One region of the Kitasatospora sp. NPDC096147 genome, then DNA from elsewhere that is predicted to be linked to it. Evidence: riboswitches for the same ligand, from Rfam matches in the RefSeq annotation. Region 1 holds a riboswitch; each other region holds the start of a gene.

Region 1 (5,080 bases):
TCGACCGCAGCCGGGAGGACGTCGAGGTCACCGCCGCCGACCTACTCGGCGTGCACCGCCTGACGGTGGGTCTGCCCACCGAGCAGGGCCTGCGCGCCAACGTGGCGGTCGCCCTGCGCTACCTCACCGCCTGGCTCGGCGGCAGCGGCGCGGTCGCCGTCTTCGGCCTGATGGAGGACGTGGCCACCGCCGAGATCGCCCGCTGCCAGCTCTGGCAGTGGCAGCACCACTGCGCGCGGCTGGCCGGCGGCACCCTGGCCACGGCGGGCGCCGTCCGGCGCCAGATCGACCGGGAGCGGGCCCTGATGCTCACCGAGGGAGCGGACCCGGAGTTGCTGGACGAGGCCGTCCGGGTGCTGGAGGAGACCGCGCTCGGCGACGACCTGCCGCCCTTCCTCACCACCGCCGCCTACGCCCGCCACCTGGTGCGCACCGTCACCCCGGCCTGACCGGGCCCGAACACCGTCAGAGAGGCAGCACCGTGAACGAGATCCGCCGCGTGGCCGTGGTCGGCGCCGGGCAGATGGGCGCCGGCATCGCCGAGGTCTTCGCCCGGGCCGGGCTGGACACCGTGGTCTGCGAACGCGACCCGGCCGCCCTCCGGGCCGCCCGGGCCCGGATCGACCGCTCCCTGCACCGGGCCGCCGAGCGCGGCCGGCTCGACGAGCGGCAGCGCACCGACGCCTGGGCCCACCTGCTCTTCGCCGACGACCTGGAGGCGCTGGCGGACCGTCAGCTGGTGGTCGAGGCGGTGGTCGAGGACGAGTCGGTGAAGACCGGGGTGCTCGGCAGCCTGGACAAGATCCTGGCCGACGAGCGGGCGGTGCTGGCCACCAACACCTCCGCCATCCCGGTCACCCGCCTCGGCATCGCCACCGGACGGCCCACCCACGTGCTGGGCCTGCACTTCTTCAACCCGGCGCCGGTCATGCCGCTGGTCGAGGTGGTCAGCTCGCTGCACACCGACCTCGAGGTCACCGAGCGGATCGCCGCCTTCGCCGCCGGCACCCTCGGCAAGCACGTGATCCGCTCCCGGGACCGGGCCGGCTTCGTGGTCAACGCGCTGCTGGTGCCGTACCTGCTCGCCGCGATCCGGATGGCCGAGGGCGGTCACGCCTCCGCCGAGGACATCGACGCGGGCATGGTGCACGGCTGCGCCCACCCGATGGGCCCGCTCCAACTCGCCGACCTGATCGGGCTGGACACCGTCCAGGCGATCGCGCAGTCGCTGTACGACGAGTACAAGGAGCCGCTCTACGCGCCGCCGCCGCTGCTGGCCCGGATGGTGGAGGCGGGCCTGCTGGGCCGCAAGAGCGGACGCGGCTTCCACCCGCACCCGGCGGCCTGACCCGGCCCGGCCCGCCCCACCGGGCCCGGACCCGCCGGTGCCCCGGCCTCCGTCGCGGAGGGCCGGGGCACCGGTGCGCTCGGGTGGCCGCCGATGCCGGACGGGGCGTCAGGGGGCAGTGATGCCCGGCTGGGTGCCCGCGCCGAAGGACCAGCCCTCGACGTCGCCGGGGGCGGGGTCGTAGGAGGCGCCGCCCAGGTTGCTGTAGACCCACGGGGTGCCGTGCTGGGCGTGCCAGTAGGACCAGTAGGCCGAGCCGGTCGGGTTGGTGCAGGTGGTCGGCAGGCTGTTGATCTTGCAGACGAAGCCCGGGAAGCGCGGGTGGAACGCGTAGGAGAAGCCCGCGCCGGTCAGCGCGGCCAGGCCGCTGGCCGGGTCACCCGGGGCACAGCCGGTCTGGATGCCGCCGCCCACGGCGGTGAAGTCGACCACCACCGTGACCCCGGAGGTGCCGGAGCAGGCAGCGGCCTGGGCGGGGGTGGCGGTCACCACCGCCGAGGCGGCGAGCAGGCCGGCGGCCAGGGCGGTGGCACCGAACGTCCTTCTGGTCAGCATGGTGTGACGGTCCTTTCGGAGGAGGGCTCAGCGGCAGGCGAGGGTGGGCGCGTCCGGGCGGGCGCCGTGTGCGGAGAGGGTGGCCAGCGAGCTGCCGGCGAGGCCGAGCACGGCCTGCGCGGTGGCCCGGTTCGCGGTGGCGGCGTTGAAGCCGGTGGCGTCGTAGGCGACCGCACCCCGGTTGACGGCGGTGGCCGAGCAGCCCTGCTGGAGCTTGACCAGGCTGCTCCAGCCCTTGAGACCGGCCCCGTAGCGGCCGTTCGAGAGCAGTGCGGCGGTGGCCAGCCCGGTGCTGTTGGCGTTGGAGGCGGTGGCCCCGGCGGCGGCGAAGCCACCGTCCGCGTTCTGGTGCGCGGTCAGCCAGCCGAGACCCGAACTGGCCTTGGCCGTACGGCCGGTGGCGGCCAGTGCCTGGACGGCGAGGGCGGTGGCGTCCGGGTCGCTGGTGCAGGCCGGCTGCCCGAGGGCGACCGGGAAGCCGCCGTCCGCGCACTGGGTGGAGGCCAGGAAGTCCACGGCGGCGGTCGGCGCGCCGGCCGGAGTGCGCTTGAGTGCTATGACGGCCAGGGCCTGGCCGAAGTTGTTGCTGTAGTCGCCCCACTGGGAGCGGTCGGAGAACCGGCCGGACGGCGTCTGGAGGCCGCGCAGCTGCCCCGGCAGGTCCACCCCGCCGAACGAGGCCGGGTTCGCCCCCCGCACCTGGGCGGCCAGCAGCAGCTTGGCCGTGGCCCCCGCGTACGCCTCGGTGGTGCCGTCGCCGACGTAGCCGGTGGTGTTGGCGGGCTGGGCCAGCCAGGCGGTGGCCCGGGCGGCGGCCTGGTCGGAGCTGTGGGCGGCGGCGAAGGCGAGCACGGCGTCCACGGTCAGACCCTGGTCCGGGTAGGCCGTGCCGTCGAAGACCGACTCGAAGTGGTCGCCGTTCACCAACTGGCGGGCCAGCCAGCCGGCGGCAGCGGCATCAGGGCGGATGGTGGCGCCGGAGCCGGAGGTGGCCTGTGCGGCGGTGACGGTCGGCAGGGTGGCGGCGAGGGCGAGCGCGGCGGTCGCGAACAGGCCCAGGGAGCGGCGGAGCGCGGGCATGAACTGCCTTTCCGGGCCTGGACGCAGGGGCCCGGAGGGCCTGCCCGAGAGAGACCTCGGGGCAGCCCACGGGGCTCCGGCCCGCAGACCACGACGGGAGGAGTTGGCGGTACACCTCCGCAGCCGGGTATCCGGGCTCGCCGCCGACCGGGGTCGGCGACCTACCGTTGCGGGTCAGCGCCGGTTTCGGACCGGCTTCCCCCAGCGGCGGAGTCGAGAGTTGACGGCCCATCATCCCGGCGCCGAAATCCCGGGGTCAAGGGCCGAGTGCGTCACACCGGCAGCCCGACCCGACCCGGCCCGGCCCGGCCCGGCCCGACCTGCTCCGGTCCCGGCCCGTCCCGGCACCGCACCGGCACCGTCCCCGGGGTGGCCTGCCCGGGTGCCCGGCCGGGGGAGAATCGGGGCATGCGACAGATCCTGATCATCGGCATCGGTGCCGGCGACCCCGACCACCTCACCCTCCAGGCCGCGAAGGCCATCGCCCGCACCGAGGTCTTCTTCCTCCTCGACAAGCCCGAGGAACGGAAGGAGATGATCGACCTGCGCCGCCGCATCCTCACCGAGCACGCCGCCCCGGGCCACCGGGTGGTGGCGGTGCCGGACGCGGAACGCGACCGGACCACCCCCGCCTACCGGGAGGCGGTGGACGACTGGCGCACCCGCCGGGCCGACCTGGTCGAGGGACTGATCGCCGAGCACCTCGGCGAGAACGGCACCGGGGCCTTCCTGGTCTGGGGCGATCCGAGCCTGTACGACAGCGTGATCGCGGTGGTGGAGGACGTGCTGGGCCGCGGCCGGCAGTCCTTCGGGTACGAGGTGATCCCCGGGATCAGCAGCGTCTCCGCGCTCGCCGCCCGGCACCGCACCACGCTGACCCGGGTCGGCCGTCCGCTGCAGATCACCACCGGGCGTCGGCTGGCCGCCGGGATGCCGGAGCAGGTGGACGACGTGGTGGTGATGCTGGACGGCCGCGCCGCGTTCGCCGAGATCGACCCCGAGGGGCTGGAGATCCTCTACGGCGCCTACCTAGGCACCCCCGACGAGATCCTCGACGCCGGACCGCTCGCCGAGGCGGTGCCCCGGATTCGGGAGGCGCGTGAACGGGCGCGCGAGCGCAAGGGCTGGATCATGGACACCTACCTGCTGCGCCGCACCGGGAAGTGACGGCGGCTCAGGACGGGGCGCCGGGGTCCGGGCAGTGAGTCCGCGGCGGGTCCGGGCGGCGGGGTCCGGGCGGCGGGGTCCGGGCGGGTACGGCGGTGGCCGGTCACCCGGTGGTGCGAGCCACCGGGTGACCGGCCACCGCCACCGGTCCGTCAGCCCCGGAAGTTGGCCGGACGCTCCGGAGACGCCTCGGCGAGCGCCTTGGTGACGGCCTCGACACCGGCCCGCAGACCGTAGACCGGGGTGTCCGGCTGCTGGCGCCAGGAGTCGTCGATGCCGCCGGAGTCCACGGTGTCGAACCCGAGGGCATCGATCAGGTCACGCACCAGCTGCTTGGCCGCCGGGTCGTCACCGGCCACCGGCAGGGCGATCCGCTCCGGGTCCCCGGCCGGCAGCGGACGGTCCAGGATGTCCTGGGCGTAGGTGCCGTTGAACGCCTTGACCACCGGGTGGCCGAGCTGCCGCTCGACCCAGCGGCTCTCGGTCAGGCCCTCGTCCTCGATGCCGGCGATCCGGCCGTCGCGCGGCTGCGGGTAGTAGTTGTTGGTGTCGATCACGACGAAGCCGTCCGCCGCACCGGCGAACAGGTCGTCGGGCAGGCCGGGGATGTTCTTCAGCGGGATGGTCACCACGACCAGCTCCGCCCCGGCCGCCGCCTCGGTGGCGAGCACTGCGGTGGCGCCGGTCTCCGCCGCCAGCTCGGAAAGGGTCTCCGGGCCACGGGAGTTGGCCACCTTCACCTCATGGCCGAGGCTGGTGAGCCGGCGGGTCAGGTTGCCACCGATGTGGCCCGCGCCGATGATGCCGATCTTCATGGGATGTGCTCCGTGCTTCTTCGGTGAACGGTCGGAGAGGAAGGAGATGGCCGGGGGAGGGGGGAGGGGTCAGGCCAGCGAGCTGAGCTCGGCGAAGTCCGCGTCGTCCAGGGTC
Region 2 (5,080 bases), on a different contig from region 1:
GGCGACGTCGGAGTGCAGGTCCACCTCCTCCACGGTCCAGGTGTTCTTGATCGCGTCCCGGTACCGGTCGTAGAACGACGGGTACCGCATCGGACGGAGGGTCAGCTCGAAGCCCGGGTCGAGCAGCATCTTCTCGCGGCCGGGGGTGTCGGGGGTGCTCACTGGCAGGCCTCGCAGGACTCGGGGTTCTCCAGGGAGCAGGCCAGCGCGGCCTCCTCCTCCGGGGTGAGGGTCGGGGTGTTCACCGGCACGGGCGCGGCGGCGCGGGCGGCGCCGGAGGCGGCCTGGGCGATCCGGGTGGCCGGGCGCGAACGCAGGTAGTAGGTGGTCTTCAGACCGACCTTCCAGGCGTAGGCGTACATCGAGGAGAGCTTGCCGATGGTCGGCGCCGCCATGAAGAGGTTCAGCGACTGGCTCTGGTCGATGTAGGGCTGACGGGCGGCGGCCAGGTCGATCAGCGCGCGCTGCGGCAGCTCCCACGCGGTGCGGTAGAGCGAACGGACCTCGCCGGGCAGCCAGCTGAAGTCCTGGACCGAGCCGTTGGACTCGCGCAGCGCGTCCCGGGTCTGCTGGTCCCAGACGCCCAGCTCCTTGAGCTCGCGGACCAGGTACGGGTTGACCTGGAGGAACTCGCCGGAGAGGGTCTCGCGCTTGAAGAGGTTGGAGACCTGCGGCTCGATGCACTCGTAGACGCCGGCGATCGAGGCGATGGTCGCGGTCGGCGCGATGGCCAGCAGCAGCGAGTTGCGCAGGCCGGTGGTGGCGATCCTCGCGCGCAGCGCGTCCCAGCGGCCGGTCCACTCCGGGGTGACGCCGAAGTGGTCGATGTGCAGCTGGCCGCGGGCGGCCCGGGTCTCGCCGTACGCCTCGTGCTGCCCGAACTGCTCGGCCAGCTCGCTGGAGCGCTCGTAGGCGGTGAGCATGATGCGCTCGGCGATCAGGGTGGAGAGCCGCTTGGCCTCGGCGGAGTCGAAGTCCAGCCGGAGCTGGAAGAAGACGTCCTGGAGGCCCATCACGCCGAGGCCGACCGGGCGCCAGCGGGAGTTGGAGGTGCCCGCCTCGGTGGTCGGGTAGAAGTTGATGTCGATGACCCGGTCGAGGAAGGTCACGGCGGTGCGCACGGTGGCGTCCAGCCGCTCCCAGTCCATCGCACCCAGCAGGTCGGCGGCGGTGGCGCCGGGGGCCACGTGGGCGCCCAGGTTGACCGAGCCGAGGTTGCAGACGGCGGTCTCGGAGTCGTCGGTGACCTCGATGATCTCGGTGCAGAGGTTCGAGGAGTGCACCACCCGGCCGGGCAGCGCGGTCTGGTTGGCGGCCCGGTTGGAGGCGTCCTTGAAGGTCATCCAGCCGTTGCCGGTCTGCGCCAGGGTGCGCATCATCCGGGCGTACAGGGTCTGCGCCGGGATGGTGCGGACGGCCTTGCCGGCCTGCTCGGCCTTGACGTACGCCTCGTCGAACTCGGCGCCCCAGAGGTCGACCAGCTCGGGGACGTCGGCCGGGGAGAACAGCGACCAGTCGGCGTTGGCGTTCACCCGGCGCATGAACTCGTCCGGGATCCAGTGGGCGAGGTTCAGGTTGTGGGTCCGGCGGGCCTCCTCGCCGGTGTTGTCGCGGAGCTCCAGGAACTCCTCGACGTCCGCGTGCCAGGTCTCCAGGTAGACGCAGGCCGCGCCCTTGCGGCGGCCGCCCTGGTTCACCGCGGCGACCGAGGAGTCCAGGGTGCGCAGGAACGGGACGATGCCGTTGGACTTGCCGTTGGTGCCCCGGATCAGGCTGCCGCGCGAGCGGATCCGCGAGTAGGACAGGCCGATGCCGCCGGCGTGCTTGGAGAGCCGGGCGATCTGGGCGTACCGGTTGTAGATCGAGTCCAGGTTGTCCAGCGGCGAGTCCAGCAGGTAGCAGGAGGACATCTGCGGGTGCTTGGTGCCGGAGTTGAAGAGGGTCGGCGAGGAGGTCAGGTACTCCAGCCGGCTCATCAGGCGGTAGAGCTCGGCCACCTCGGCCACCGACTGCTCGGTGTCGCCGACCGCCAGGCCCGCCGCGACCCGGAGCAGGAAGTGCTGCGGGGTCTCGATCACCTGACGGGTGATCGGGTGGCGCAGCAGGTAGCGGGACTGCACGGTGCGCAGGCCGAAGTACTCGAAGCGGTCGTCGCCGGCCGGGTCGATCAGGCCGTTGAAGACGGTCGCGTGCTTGGCCACGAAGGCGGCGGTGACGTCGCCGATCAGGCCCTCGGCGTGGCCGACGGCGATCGAGGCGGCGAAGGTGACGGCGCCCTGCGAGACGGCCTCGTCCCGGATCTCCAGCGCCAGCAGCCGGGCGGCGAGCTTCGAGTACTGCGGGTCCTCGGCGATCATCGAGGCGGCAGCCTCCACGGCCAGGCCGCGCAGCTCGGCGAAGTCCGAGCCGGCGTGCCGGCCGCGCAGCGCAGCGGCCGCGACGTGGCCCGGGTCCACCTGGGGGAGGTCGGCGCTGCGGTCCGTGAGGAGCCGGAGCAGTGCGGCCCCCGGGTCGGTCCGGTCTTCGGCGGTTCCCTGGGCGGGCAGGGCAACTGAGGCAGCGATGGTCAAGGCGCTTCTCTCCTGGCGGCGGCGGTCGGCATGGCTGCCGGGCCCGATCGGGCGCAGGGGAGCACGCGCGGAACGCCTGACGGCGCGCGCGGATCACCCCCGGCCCACCCGCGAGGCCCGGACGTCAAAGCTGTGCTGCAAGGCGTCTGCGGGGAAGCCGTGTGGCACGCCGTCGGCAGGTCATCGGACTCGCGGGGGGCCGTTGTGGGGCGCCCGCTCACCGCTGCGGGGCAGTCCCGGACTTCCACCGGGTTCCCCTGCATCGACAGCGAGAGCGAGCATACATGTTGTGGCGCCTGAGATGAGCGCCCCCATATCTAGTGGCGCGTCGCCGTGATCGTCCTATTCCGGTCCGTCATCGCAGGACCCTTGCGGGGCTTGGAGGAGGCCGTCGGGCGGCCTCCGGACACGTCCGTGGGGGCGCCCGGCCGGGCGCCCCCACGGAGCCGTCGGAGCGGGCTCGGAAGGTCTCGGAGCTGCTCCTCAGAAGGTCATCGTGTAGACCAGCAGCCGGACGCCGGGGCGGACGTCCCAGTCCCGCTCGGTGGTGCGCCGGAAGCCGAGGCGCTCGTACAGCCGGTGCGCCGAGGTCATCGACGGCCGGGTGGAGAAGGCCATGCCGGCCAGGCCCAGCTCGCGGCTGCGGGCGATCGCCGCCCGGACCAGCTGCTCGCCGACGCCGCGGCCCCGGGCGGCGCCGGAGACCGCCAGCATCCGGATCTCGCCCTCGTGCGGCGCGGCGATGTCGGCGAACGGGGTGCCGCCGACGGCGAAGGTCACGCAGCCGAGCAGCTGCCCGTCGGCCGGGTCGGCCGCGACGAGGAGCTCGGCCTGCTCGAAGCGCGGGCGGGCGTCGAGGAGTTGGGAGGCGTAGGGGCCGTCGGCCGGGCTGTGACCGTCTCCGACGAACGCCTCGTGGGTGACGGCGCCGACGGCGGGGAGGTCGGCCTCGACGGCGGGGCGGATGACGATGTCCATCCGGACAGTCTGCCCGAACGGGTGTCCGAACCGGCTCCGGGGGTGCCGTGCAGCCGATCGGCGGTCGACGGGTCGGCGGGGTAGCCCCCGGGGCGGTGCCAGTTGTCGCGCCCGTGGCGGGAGTTGCGGGTCACATCGCGGCCGACCAGGGCACCGAGCAGGCCGAAGGCGGAGAGGATCGCGAGCAGGGCGAGGGCGGAGGGGAGGTCCATGCCGTCGAGTCTTCCGCCGGGCCCCGGCTGCCACGAGTGGCAGGAACAACCCATTGCGTCGATATCCTGCCATCGGGCATCCTGGCGCCATGCTGCGCAACGTGGTCACCGTGGTCCTGGAGGACGTCCACCCGTTCGAACTGGGCGTCGCCACCGAGGTGTTCGGCCTCGACCGGCGGGACGACGGGCTGCCGCTCTACGAGTTCGCGGTCGCCTCCGACCGGCCCGGGCTGCTGCGCACCCACGCCGGGTACCGGATCGAGGTGGAGCACGGCGCCGAGCGGCTGGCCGGGGCGGACCTGGTGATCGCCGCCGCCACCCACGTCCGGGACGAGTACCCGCAGGTGCTGATCGAGGCGCTGCGGGCCGCGGCCGACCGGGGCGCCCGGGTGCTGTCGATCTGTAGCGGGGCCTTCCTGCTGGGCGCCGCCGGGCTGTTGGACGGACGCCGCTCCACCACGCACTGGAAGCACACCGAGCGGCTGGCGGCGCGCTTCCCGCTCACGACCGTGGAGCCGGACGTGCTCTACGTGGACGAGGACCCGGTGATCACCTCGGCCGGTACGGCGGCCGGCATCGACGCCTGCCTGCACCTGGTCCGCAAGCTCCAGGGGGCGGAGGTGGCCCGGGGGATCGCCCGCCGGATGGTGGTCGCCCCGCACCGGGACGGCGGGCAGGCCCAGTTCGTCGCCCGGCCGCTGCCGGAGTGCGACGCGGACTCGCTCGGCGGCCTGCTGGAGTGGCTGCGCCACCACCTGGACCAGGAGCTGACCGTCGATCAGCTGGCGGCCCGGGCGCACATGTCCCCGCGCACCTTCGCCCGGCGCTTCCAGCAGGAGACCGGCACCACCCCGCACCGCTGGCTCACCAACCAGCGCCTGCTGCTCGCCCAGCGGCTGCTGGAGGGCACCAACGAGCCGGTGGAGACGGTGGCTTCGTCCAGCGGCTTCGGCAACGCGGCCACTCTGCGGCACCACTTCACCCGCTGGCTCGGCACCACCCCGCAGGCGTACCGGCGGACCTTCGGCTGAGCGGACGTCACCCGCCGCCGGGGCCGGTACACCCCCGGCAGGTTCCGCTTCGGTATCGGTTCGGTGGGGAGGCCGTCGGCTGTCGGGGCGCCATGTTCTAGCATCCGCACTATGACTGACGGTACGGAACGCCCGGACGTTGCCCCGACTCCGGGCCAGCATCCCTCTCAGACGCCGAACGAGGCGGCGCCGGCGGGCGCGTTCCCGCCCGTGCAGCCCGGCCAGATCCCGGGGCAGGCCGCGTACGGGTACCCGCATCCGCAGAGCGGCTACCCCGCTCCGGGGGGCT
Region 3 (5,080 bases), on a different contig from region 1:
GAGGTGAACGGCTTGTCCTGGCCGCTGTCGTAGAGGAAGACCTTCGGCTGCCGCCCGCCCGCCGCGCCGGCCTCCGCCTTCGCCACCTCCGCCTTGAACTCCGCGGTCAGCTGAGCCGCCTTCTCCTCCACCTCGAAGATCCGCCCGAGGTTGGCCAGGTCCGCGTAGAGCGCGTCCAGCGGCGGCATCACACCCCGGGCCTTCTCGTTGCCGTTGCGGCAGGACTCGGTCAGCGTGTACGTGCCGACGCCCAGCTTGCCCAGGCCCTCGGGGGTGAGGCCGGCGGTCTCGTTCCACCCGTAGTTCCACCCCGCGAAGACCAGGTCGGCCTTGGCGTCCAGCACCAGCTCCTTGGTGATCTCCTTCTTGGAGAGCCACGGGGCGCGCTCGTACTCCTTGGCCCACGGCACCGCCGCGAGGTCGCCCTTCTCGTCCGGCATGACGTACCCGGCCATCCGGTCGGCCAGGCCGAGGGCGAGCATCAGCTCGGTGATCCCGATGTCGTTGGTGACCACCCGGGCGGGCTTCTGCTGGTACGTCGCCTGACGACCGCAGTTGTCCACCGTGACGGGGTAGTGCGCGGACTTCGCGGTCTCCGCCGAGGGGACGACCTCGGCGCCGCAGCCGGCCAGGCCGAGCGAGAGGGTCAGGGCGGCGGCGCCGGCCAGGGCGCGGCGGGGTGCGGTGAACAACGTGGTACTTCCTCAGGAATCGGTGGAGAGACGGTCGAAGAGCAGTTGGACGGCCCCGGTCACGGGGTGCCGGACGGGGTGCGCGCGCACCCCGAAGACCTCGGCCAGCAGCCCGGCCGAGAGCACCTCGCCCGGCGGACCGGAGGTGACAATCCGACCGCCCTCGATGACGTGGAGCAGATCGCAGTGGGCGGCGGCCAGGTTGAGGTCGTGCAGCGCGGTGAGGACGGTGAGCCCGCTGTCGCGGACCAGCGCCAGCACCTCCAACTGGTGCGCGATGTCCAGGTGGTTGGTCGGCTCGTCCAGCACCAGCACCTGCGGGCGCTGCACCAGCGCGCGGGCGATCAGCACCCGCTGCTTCTCACCGCCGGAGAGTTGGAGGAAGCCCCGCCCGGCCAGGTGGGCGGCACCGACCTGCGCCAGCGCGGCCTCGGTGCCGACGGCGTCCTCGGGCGACGGACCGCCGAAGCCGCGCCGGTGCGGCAGCCGGCCCATGCCCACCACCTCGGCCACCGTGAAGTCGAACTCGGACACCGTCTCCTGCGGCAGCGCCCCGACCCGGCGGGCCCCCTCACGGGCCGTCAGGCCGTGCAGGTCCTCGCCGTCCAGCAGCACCCGGCCGGCGCTCGGGCGCAGCGCCCGGTAGACGGTCCGCAGCAGCGTGGACTTGCCGCTCCCGTTCGGCCCGACCAGCCCGATCACCTGGCCGGAGTCGGCCGCCAGGCTCGCCTCGTGCACCAGCCGTGCCCCGGCGATCTCCACCGACACCGCGTCGATCTCGACCTTCACGCCCGTCCTCCCACCGGAACGGCGGCGCCCCGCACGCCCGTCCCCGCCTTCGTCCCCACTGCCGTCTCCGCCCTCGTGTCCGTCCCCGCGTCCCTCCCCGGCCGTGTGCCGCGCCGCCGTTGAGTCCCCATCAGCGGCCACCGAAGCTGTACGAGCGGCGCCGCATCAGCAGCAGGAAGCACGGCACCCCGAGCACCGCCGTGATCACCCCGACCGGCAGTTCCGCCGGGGCGAGCAGCAGCCGGGAGACGATGTCCACCCACACCAGCAGCACCGCGCCGAGCAGCGGAGCCACCGTCAGCACCCGTCGGTGCCCGGCCCCGACCAGCATCCGGGCCAGGTGCGGCACCATCAGCCCGACGAAGCCGATCGCCCCGCTCACCGCCACCACCGTCCCGGTGACGGCGGCGGTCACCAGGAACAGCGCCCGTCGCAGCCGGGACGCGTCCACGCCGAGCGCCGCCGCCGTCTCGTCGCCCATCGCCAGCGCGTCCAGGCTCCCGGCGGCGGCCAGCAGGTAGACCAGCCCGGCCAGCACCGTCGCGGCGGCGATCGGCACCGAGGCCCAGGTCGCCCCGCCCAGGCTGCCAAGCAGCCACATCATCGCCGTCCGGGCCGCCTCGCCGCGCTCCGCCGAGAAGACCATCAGCGAGGTGACGGCGGAGAAGCCGTAGGCCAGTGCGGTGCCGGTGAGCACCAGCCGCAGCGGTGTCAGGCCCTGAGCGGTGCGGGCCACCGCGTACACCAGCACCATCGCGGCCAGCGCCGAGCTGAAGGCCGAGAGCGAGAGCGCCCAGACGCCGAGCGAGGCGAAGGCGCCGAGCAGCAGCACGGCGTTCGCCCCGACCGCGGCGCCGGAGGAGATGCCCAGCACGAAGGGGTCGGCCAGCGCGTTGCGGACCATGGCCTGAACGGCCACGCCCACGGCGGAGAGCCCGGCGCCGACCACGGCGGCCAGCACCACCCTGGGCAGCCGAATCTCCCAGACGATGGCGTAGCCGGCCGCCTGGTCGGCGTGGATGCGCCCGCCGGTCAGCCCGGCCTGGAGGAAGTGGGTGACCTGGCCGAGGCTCAGCCCGGAGGACCCGAGGGCGACACCGCAGAGCAGCGAGACCAGCAGGACCACGGCGAGACCGACGGCCAGGGCACCGGTGCGCAGCGGTGGCCGGGTGGGCGACGCGGGGCCCGGCGGGCTGGTGGCGCCGCCGGGACGTCCGGTGGCGGTGGTCGCGGTGGTCGCGCTGCTCAACGGGCCGGGCCTTCGGTCGGGCGCCGGGCGTACGGGGGCGCGACCGGTGGAGCCGGCTGCGGCGGTGGCGGACGACGGGCGTCCGCACGCCGGGCGGGCGCGCCGTTCGACTTCCCCTCGCAGTCCGCGGCGAGTTCTCGGGAGGACAGCGCCGCCGGGGGCGATCGGACTCACGGCCCGTCAGGGGCCGTTCCACCGTTGCGGGTCAGCGCCGGGTTCTCACCGGACTTCTCCCTCGGGACGCCTTGGCAGCATAACAAGGCTCCCCTTACCGGTAAGGGTCCCAGCCCTGTGGCGCCCAGCACACCCGCCCCGATGCGGTCCCGCTCCCCAGGGGCCGTCTCCCGTCCTCGTTACGGGGGACAGCCCCACCCCGGGCGGGGTGCTGGCCGGGTACCGGCCCCGGGCCGCCCGCCCGTAGCGTCCTCACCATGACCACCGACCCGCAGAACTCCCGCTCCACGTACGGCCGTTCCCGCAGCCGACGGGCCCTCGCCCTGGCCGCCGCTGCCCTCCTGGCGGTCGGCGTCGCGGCGCCCGCCAGCGCAGCCGCCACCACCCGCACCACCACGGCCGCCGACTCGGCTGCCACCCCCACCACCGGTCGGGGTGCCCTGCTCTCCGTGACCCCGCTGGAGCGGCTGAGCACCGCTCAGCTGACCGCCTTCGCCGGGAACTTCGGCGTGGACACCGGCACCGTCCGTCACGGCATCACCGCCTACCGGCTGACCTACCGCACCGTCACCCCGCAGGGCGCCCCGACCACCGCCACCGGTCTGTTCGTGCTGCCGCAGGGCGGTCCGCGCCGCCTCGCGGTGGTCTCCGACACCCACGGCACGATGGTGCACCGGGACTACGCGCCGTCCACCGCCGAGGACTTCGGCAAGCTCTCCCCCTACCTGCAGTCCTCGGCCGGGCGCGCGGTCGCCGCCCCCGACTACCTCGGCCTCGGGCTCGGCCCCGGCCTGCACCCCTACATGGACACCCGCTCCGCCGTCTCCGCCTCGCTCGACCTGCTGCGCGCCGCGGACGAGGCCGGCCGTCGGCTGGGGCGCCCGCTGACCGGGGACGTGTACGCCACCGGCTTCTCCCAGGGCGGCCAGGTGGCCATGGCCCTCGGCCGGGAGCTGGCCAGGATCTCCGACCGGCACCTGCGGCTGCGCGGGCTGGCCCCGGTGGCCGGGCCGCACGACGTCCGGGGCGCGGAGCTGCCGGGCATCCTGGACGGGCGGGTGGACGAGCGCTCGGCCGTCTTCTACCTCTCCTACTACCTGACCGCCGCCAACCGCCTGCACCCGCTCTACCGCGATCCGAGCGAGGTGTTCCGGGCTCCGTACGCCGCCGTGGTGGAGGGGCTCTTCGACACCCGGCACACCGAGGAGGAGGTGGTCGCGGCCCTGCCGGGCACCGTCCGCGAGCTGCTCACCGACTCCTTCCACGACCAGCTCGGCGCGCCCGGCCCGGGGCTCTCGGCAGCGCTGGACGCCACCGACGGCGGCTGCGACTGGCGCCCCGCCGCGCCCGTCCGGCTGTACGCCGCGAACGGCGACCGCGACGTGCCGATCGCCAACTCCCGCTCCTGCGCGGCCGATCTGGCCAAGCACGGGGTGCGGGCCGCCGTGCTCGACCAGGGCCCGGTCGGCCACTTCGACACGCTGCGGCTGGCCACGCCGCAGATCATCCGCTGGTTCGACGCCCTCGACCGCTAGGGTCCGGCCACGGCGGCGCTGGTCCGCCCACCGCGGCCCACCGGACCGGTCCGTCGGTGTGCCGACCCGGCGTGGGACGGCGCCGCCGGTCCGACCGGCTCGGCTACGGTGGGCGGATGAGCGCCGACGACCGCACCCGTCTGACCGTCCTCGTCCACGGGCTCGTCCAGGGCGTCGGCTTCCGATGGTCCGTCAGGGAGCGGGCCGCCGCGATCGGCGGGCTGACCGGCTACGCCCGCAACCTCGCCGACGGCGGGGTGGAGGTGCTGGCCGATGGTGGCCGGGCGGAGTGCACCCGCCTGCTGGAGTGGCTCCGGTCCGGCGACACCCCCGGCCGGGTGGGCACGGTGGCCGAGCAGTGGGACGACTCCCCGGCCACCGGGCCCGCACACCAGGGCTTCACGATCCGCTGATCGCCCCGCTCTTCGAGTCGGCCTCGGCCTCACCCTTCGCCTCGCGCGCCCGCTGCTTGCCCTCCCGCTCACCGCGCTTGCGCTGCCCGTGCACCACGCCGAGCAGCACCACGAAGGCCGCCACGCCCAGCGAGAGCGACACCACCTCGCGGTTCTCGTCGTCCGTGAACATGTAGCCGATCACGAAGACGATCATCGCGATGGCCGCCCAGGTCAGCCACGGGAAGA
Region 4 (5,080 bases), on a different contig from region 1:
GATGATCTGGGCGCTGGACGGGGACACCCCGAACGGTGAGCTGATCACCGCCCTGGACCAGGGCCTGAAGCGTCGCTGACGCTCCACCACAGGACGGCACGGGGGGACCGGCGGCCACCGGTCCCCCCGTGCGCATTCCCGTACGCGGCTGACTAGCCGTCGGACTCCAGGTCGCCCTCGGTCTCCAGGAAGGCGGCCTTCAGCTCCTCGATCAGCGCCGGGTCCGGCTCGGCCCACAGGCCGCGGTCGGCCGCCTCCAGCAGGCGCTCGCTGATCCCGTGCAGCGCCCAGGGGTTGGCCTCGGCCAGGAACTCCCGGTTGGTCGGGTCGAGCACGTACTCCTGGGTGAGCTTCTCGTACATCCAGTCGGCGACCACGTTGGTGGTGGCGTCGTAGCCGAACAGGTAGTCCACCGTGGCGGCCATCTCGAAGGCGCCCTTGTAGCCGTGGCGGCGCATCGCCTCCATCCAGCGCGGGTTCACCACCCGGGCGCGGAACACCCGGGCCGCCTCCTCGGTGAGGGTACGGGTGCGGACCGTCTCCGGGCGGGTCGAGTCGCCGATGTAGGCGGTCGGGGCCTTGCCGGTGAGCGCCCGGACGGTGGCCACCATGCCGCCGTGGTACTGGAAGTAGTCGTCCGAGTCCGCGATGTCGTGCTCGCGGGTGTCGGTGTTCTTGGCCGCGACGGTGATCCGCTTGTAGGCGGTCTCCATCTCCTCCCGGGCCGGGCGGCCGTTCAGCTCGCGGCCGTAGGCGTAGCCGCCCCAGACCGTGTAGACCTCGGCCAGGTCGGCGTCGGTGCGCCAGTCCCGGCTGTCGATCAGCTGGAGCAGGCCCGCGCCGTAGGTGCCGGGGCGGGAGCCGAAGATCCGGGTGGTGGCCTTGCGCTCGTCGCCGTGCTCGGCCAGGTCGGCCTGGACGTGGGCGCGGACGAAGTTCTCCGCCTCGGTCTCCTCCTGACGGGCCGCCAGCCGGACGGCGTCGTCCAGCAGCGCGACCACGTGCGGGAAGGCGTCCCGGAAGAAGCCGGAGATCCGCAGGGTGACGTCGATCCGGGGGCGGCCCAGCTCCTCCAGCGGGATCGGCTCCAGGCCGGTGACCCGGCGCGAGGCGTCGTCCCAGACCGGGCGGACACCGAGCAGGGCGAAGGCTTCGGCGATGTCGTCACCGGCGGTGCGCATCGCGCTGGTGCCCCAGAGCGAGAGGCCGACCGAGGACGGGAACTCGCCGTCGTTGTCCGCCTGGTAGCGGTCCACCAGGGACTGGGCCAGCGCCTGGCCGGTCTCCCAGGCCAGCTTGGAGGGCACCGCCTTCGGGTCGACGGAGTAGAAGTTGCGGCCGGTCGGCAGCACGTTCACCAGACCGCGCAGCGGCGAGCCGGAGGGGCCGGCCGGGACGAAGCCGCCGCGCAGCGCGTGCAGCACCGCGTCCAGCTCGTCGGTGGTGGCGGTCAGCCGGGGGACCACCTCGCGGGCGGCGAAGTCGAGCACCTCGCGGACCGCCTCCGGGTGCCCGGCGGCCACCTTCTCCACCGCGGACGGGGCCCAGTCCTCGGCCTCCATCGCCTCGACCAGGGCGCGGGCCTGCGCCTCGGCCGCGTCGGTGGCGCCCAGGGTCAGCGCCGCCTCGTCCAGGCCGAGCGCCTCGCGCAGGCCGGGCAGCGCGCTGACGCCGCCCCAGATCTGCCGGGCCCGCAGGATGGCCAGCACGATGTTGACCCGGTCCTCGCCGGCCGGGGCCTGGCCGAGCACGTGCAGGCCGTCCCGGATCTGGACGTCCTTGATCTCGCACAGCCAGCCGTCGACGTGCAGCAGGAAGTCGTCGAAGCCGTCGTCCTCGGGGCGCTCGTCCAGGCCGAGGTCGTGGTCCAGCTTGGCGGCCTGGATCAGGGTCCAGATCTGCGCCCGGATGGCGGGCAGCTTGGCCGGGTCCATCGCGGCGATGTTCGAGTGCTCGTCGAGCAGCTGCTCCAGCCGCGCGATGTCGCCGTAGGAGTCGGCCCGGGCCATCGGCGGCACCAGGTGGTCGACCAGGGTGGCGTGCGCCCGGCGCTTGGCCTGGGTGCCCTCGCCCGGGTCGTTGACCAGGAAGGGGTAGACCAGCGGCAGGTCACCGAGCACCGCGTCCGGCCCGCACTCGGCGGAGAGCGCGGCGGTCTTGCCGGGCAGCCACTCCAGGTTCCCGTGCTTGCCGAGGTGCACCACGGCGTGGGCGCCGAAGCCGCCGTCGGCCTGGGCGGCCTCGATCCAGCGGTAGGCGGCCAGGTAGTGGTGGCTCGGCGGCAGGTCCGGGTCGTGGTAGATCGCCACCGGGTTCTCGCCGAAGCCGCGCGGCGGCTGGATCAGGACCAGGAGGTTCCCGGAGCGGATCGCGGCCAGCACGATGTCGCCGTCCGGGTTCCGCGAGTGGTCGACGTAGAGGTTGCCCGGGGCCGGGCCCCAGTGCTCCTCGACCTGCTCGCGCAGGCCCTGCGGCAGCTCGGCGTACCAGCGGCGGTAGTCGGCGGCCGGGATGCGCACCGGATTCCGGGCGAGCTGGTCGTCCGTCAGCCAGTCCTGGTCGTAGCCGCCGGCCGCGATCAGGGCGTGGATCAGCTCGTCGCCCTCGTGGCCGTCGCCGGTCAGGTCCAGGCCCGGCACCTCGGTGCCGATGTCCATGCCCTCGGCCCGCAGCCGGGCCAGCAGCCGCATCGCCGAGGCGGGGGTGTCCAGGCCGACCGCGTTGCCCACCCGGGCGTGCTTGGTCGGGTAGGCGGACAGCACCAGGGCCAACCGCCGCTCGGCGGCCGGGACGTGACGCAGCCTCGCGTGGGCGACCGCGATGCCGGCCACCCGGGCGGCCCGCTCGGCGTCGGCCGCGTAGACGGTCAGGCCGTCGGCGTCCAGCTCCTTGAAGGAGAACGGCACGGTGATCAGGCGGCCGTCGAACTCCGGCACGGCGATCTGGGTGGCGGTGTCCAGCGGGGAGAGCCCGTCGTCGCTGGCCTCCCACTGCTCGCGCGACCAGGTCAGGCAGAGTGCCTGGAGGATCGGGCGGTCCAGGTCGGCCAGTGCACCGGCGTCCCAGGCGTCCTCGTCGCCGCCGGCCTGGGCGTCGGCCGGGCGGGTGCCGCCGGCCGCCAGCACGGTGGTGACCAGCGCGTCGGCCTGCGCCAGCTCGGCCAGCAGCTCCGGCTCGGCGCCGCGCAGCGAGGCGCAGTACAGCGCCTTGGCGCGGGCGCCCTTGGCCTCGATCGCCCGGCAGAGGGTCTCCACGAAGGCGGTGTTCCCGCTCATGTGGTGGGCGCGGTAGTAGAGCACCGTCACCAAGGGGCCGTCGTTGTCGGCCGCCTGACGCTCCAGCGGACCCCAGGCCGGGGCCGAGGCGGGCGGCGCGAAACCGTGGCCGGTGAGCAGCACGGTGTCGGAGAGGAAGGAGGCGAGCTCGGCGAGGTTCGCCGGGCCGCCGTGGGCCAGGTAGGCGTGCGCCTCGGCGGCCAGGCCGGCCGGGACGGTGGAGAGCTCCATCAGCTGGGCGTCCGGGGCCTGTTCGCCGGTCAGCACCACCACCGGGCGGGGCCCGGCGAGCAGCGCGTCCAGGCCCTCCTGCCAGGCCCGGCGGCCACCGAGCAGGCGGACCACCACCAGGTCGGTGCCCTCCAGCAGCGCGGGCAGGTCGTCCACCCCGAGCCGGGCCGGGTTCCCCAGCCGGTACGGGACCGGACCGCCGGACGCGCGGGCGCTCAGCAGGTCGGTGTCGGAGGTGGAGAGGAGCAGGATCATGCGGGGGCCCTCCCGGCCGTGACGGCACGCCGGGACGGCGGGCAGGAGGGGACGGCGGCGCGACGGGGCGCGGGCGTACGGCGCACGGGCATGGCGGAGCCTTCCTCGGGGTCCGCGCCCCGGGTTGGTGTGAGGACGGCAGGAGTTCCTGGCTCCCACGGCCGGGCCGTGGTCACAGTGGCGGGACCGCACCGGATTCGCACCGGTTTCCTCCCCATGGCGCCGTCGCTGGCGTTGGCTGGGCGTACACCCATCCGGGGAGCATCGTACGGGGTGCTCCCCGGGAGCGGACCAGGGTCCCGAAGGTCCGTCGGATGACCCCGACGATCCTGATCAGCGGCGGAGCGGGCCCGCTCGGACGTGACGCAGCGGACAGGAGCAAACCGGCGGAACGTGGGTATGCTCGCCGCCATGCCACCCACGCCACCCGTCGCCGGGCCACGCCCCGGCGCGCCCGACCGCGACCGGGGTGACGCCTGCCCGGGTGCCCTGCGGCTGCACCGGGCCGACGACGGCGCGCTGGCCCGGGTGCGGATCCCCGGGGGACTGCTGACGACCGCTCAGGCCCTCGCGCTGGCCGAGGCGGCCGAGCAACTCGGCGACGGGCGGCTGGAACTGACCTCGCGCGGCAACGTCCAGCTGCGCGGTCTGGCCGACGACGCGGGCGCCGGGCTCGGGGCCCGGCTGCGGGCCGCCGGGCTGCTCCCCTCGGAGACCCACGAGCGGGTCCGCAACGTGATCGCCTCCCCGCTCTCCGGCCTGGACGGCCTCGGCCACGCCGACGTCCGGGCCTGGACGCGCGAGCTGGACGCCCGGCTGTGCGCCAGTGCTCCGGCCGCCGGGCTGGCCGGGCTGTTCCTCTTCGTACTCGACGACGGCCGGGGCGACGTGGCCGCGCTGGACGCCGATGTGACGTTGATCGCAACGCCGGACGGCGGCGCGCTGCTGCGCCTGGGCCGGGCCGCCACCGCCCGCCGGATCGCCCCCGGGCAGGCCCCGGCGGCGGCGGTCGCGGCAGCCGGGGAGTTCCTGGCGGCGGTCGCGGCGGCCGGGGTGAAGGCCTGGTTCGTCCGGGAGGCGGCCGGGCTGCTCGACCCGGGTGCCGAGCCGCTGCCGCGCCGCGCGGGCGGCGCCCCCGAGGTGGGTCCGTTCGCCGGCGGGCTGGTGGCCGGGACGCGGTTCGGCAGCCTGGGCGCCGCCCAGTGGCGGGCGCTGGCCGCCGCCTCCGCCGCCTCGGCCGGTGAGCTGCGGATCACGCCCTGGCGCAGTGTCGTCCTCCCGGGTGCGCTGCCCGGCGCGGCCGGCGAACTGGCCGCCGC

What was found. A riboswitch is a leader RNA that binds a small molecule or an ion and turns the genes downstream of it on or off. The one in region 1 is predicted to bind cobalamin.
Region 2: another riboswitch for cobalamin. It lies ahead of ACIRBX_RS21165 (ribonucleoside-diphosphate reductase subunit alpha); the one in region 1 lies ahead of ACIRBX_RS23960 (peptidase).
Region 3: another riboswitch for cobalamin. It lies ahead of ACIRBX_RS01985 (FecCD family ABC transporter permease); the one in region 1 lies ahead of ACIRBX_RS23960 (peptidase).
Region 4: another riboswitch for cobalamin. It lies ahead of cobN (cobaltochelatase subunit CobN); the one in region 1 lies ahead of ACIRBX_RS23960 (peptidase).

The regions. Positions count from the first base shown of each region.
Region 1 covers NZ_JBIWFX010000008.1:9,675-14,754, reverse strand. Annotated here, with positions in the region: gene aceB (malate synthase A) at 1-449, shown strand, start outside; gene ACIRBX_RS23970 (3-hydroxybutyryl-CoA dehydrogenase) at 482-1,348, shown strand; gene ACIRBX_RS23965 (flagellar hook-length control protein FliK) at 1,457-1,903, opposite strand; gene ACIRBX_RS23960 (peptidase) at 1,931-2,983, opposite strand; cobalamin riboswitch at 3,088-3,207, opposite strand; gene cobF (precorrin-6A synthase (deacetylating)) at 3,392-4,150, shown strand; gene ACIRBX_RS23950 (NADPH-dependent F420 reductase) at 4,303-5,013, opposite strand; gene ACIRBX_RS23945 (aldo/keto reductase) at 5,035-5,080, opposite strand, start outside.
Region 2 covers NZ_JBIWFX010000006.1:197,194-202,273, forward strand. Annotated here, with positions in the region: gene ACIRBX_RS21160 (ribonucleotide-diphosphate reductase subunit beta) at 1-129, opposite strand, end outside; gene ACIRBX_RS21165 (ribonucleoside-diphosphate reductase subunit alpha) at 159-2,570, opposite strand; cobalamin riboswitch at 2,727-2,869, opposite strand; gene ACIRBX_RS21170 (GNAT family N-acetyltransferase) at 3,054-3,548, opposite strand; gene ACIRBX_RS21175 (helix-turn-helix domain-containing protein) at 3,850-4,791, shown strand; gene ACIRBX_RS21180 (LamG domain-containing protein) at 4,903-5,080, shown strand, end outside.
Region 3 covers NZ_JBIWFX010000001.1:521,649-526,728, forward strand. Annotated here, with positions in the region: gene ACIRBX_RS01975 (ABC transporter substrate-binding protein) at 1-692, opposite strand, end outside; gene ACIRBX_RS01980 (ABC transporter ATP-binding protein) at 705-1,481, opposite strand; gene ACIRBX_RS01985 (FecCD family ABC transporter permease) at 1,612-2,640, opposite strand; cobalamin riboswitch at 2,871-3,015, opposite strand; gene ACIRBX_RS01990 (alpha/beta hydrolase) at 3,162-4,439, shown strand; gene ACIRBX_RS01995 (acylphosphatase) at 4,556-4,852, shown strand; gene ACIRBX_RS02000 (amino acid permease) at 4,839-5,080, opposite strand, start outside.
Region 4 covers NZ_JBIWFX010000004.1:488,343-493,422, forward strand. Annotated here, with positions in the region: gene ACIRBX_RS16410 (glycoside hydrolase family 18 protein) at 1-79, shown strand, start outside; gene cobN (cobaltochelatase subunit CobN) at 153-3,761, opposite strand; cobalamin riboswitch at 3,881-4,003, opposite strand; gene ACIRBX_RS16420 (cobalamin biosynthesis protein CobG) at 4,161-5,080, shown strand, end outside.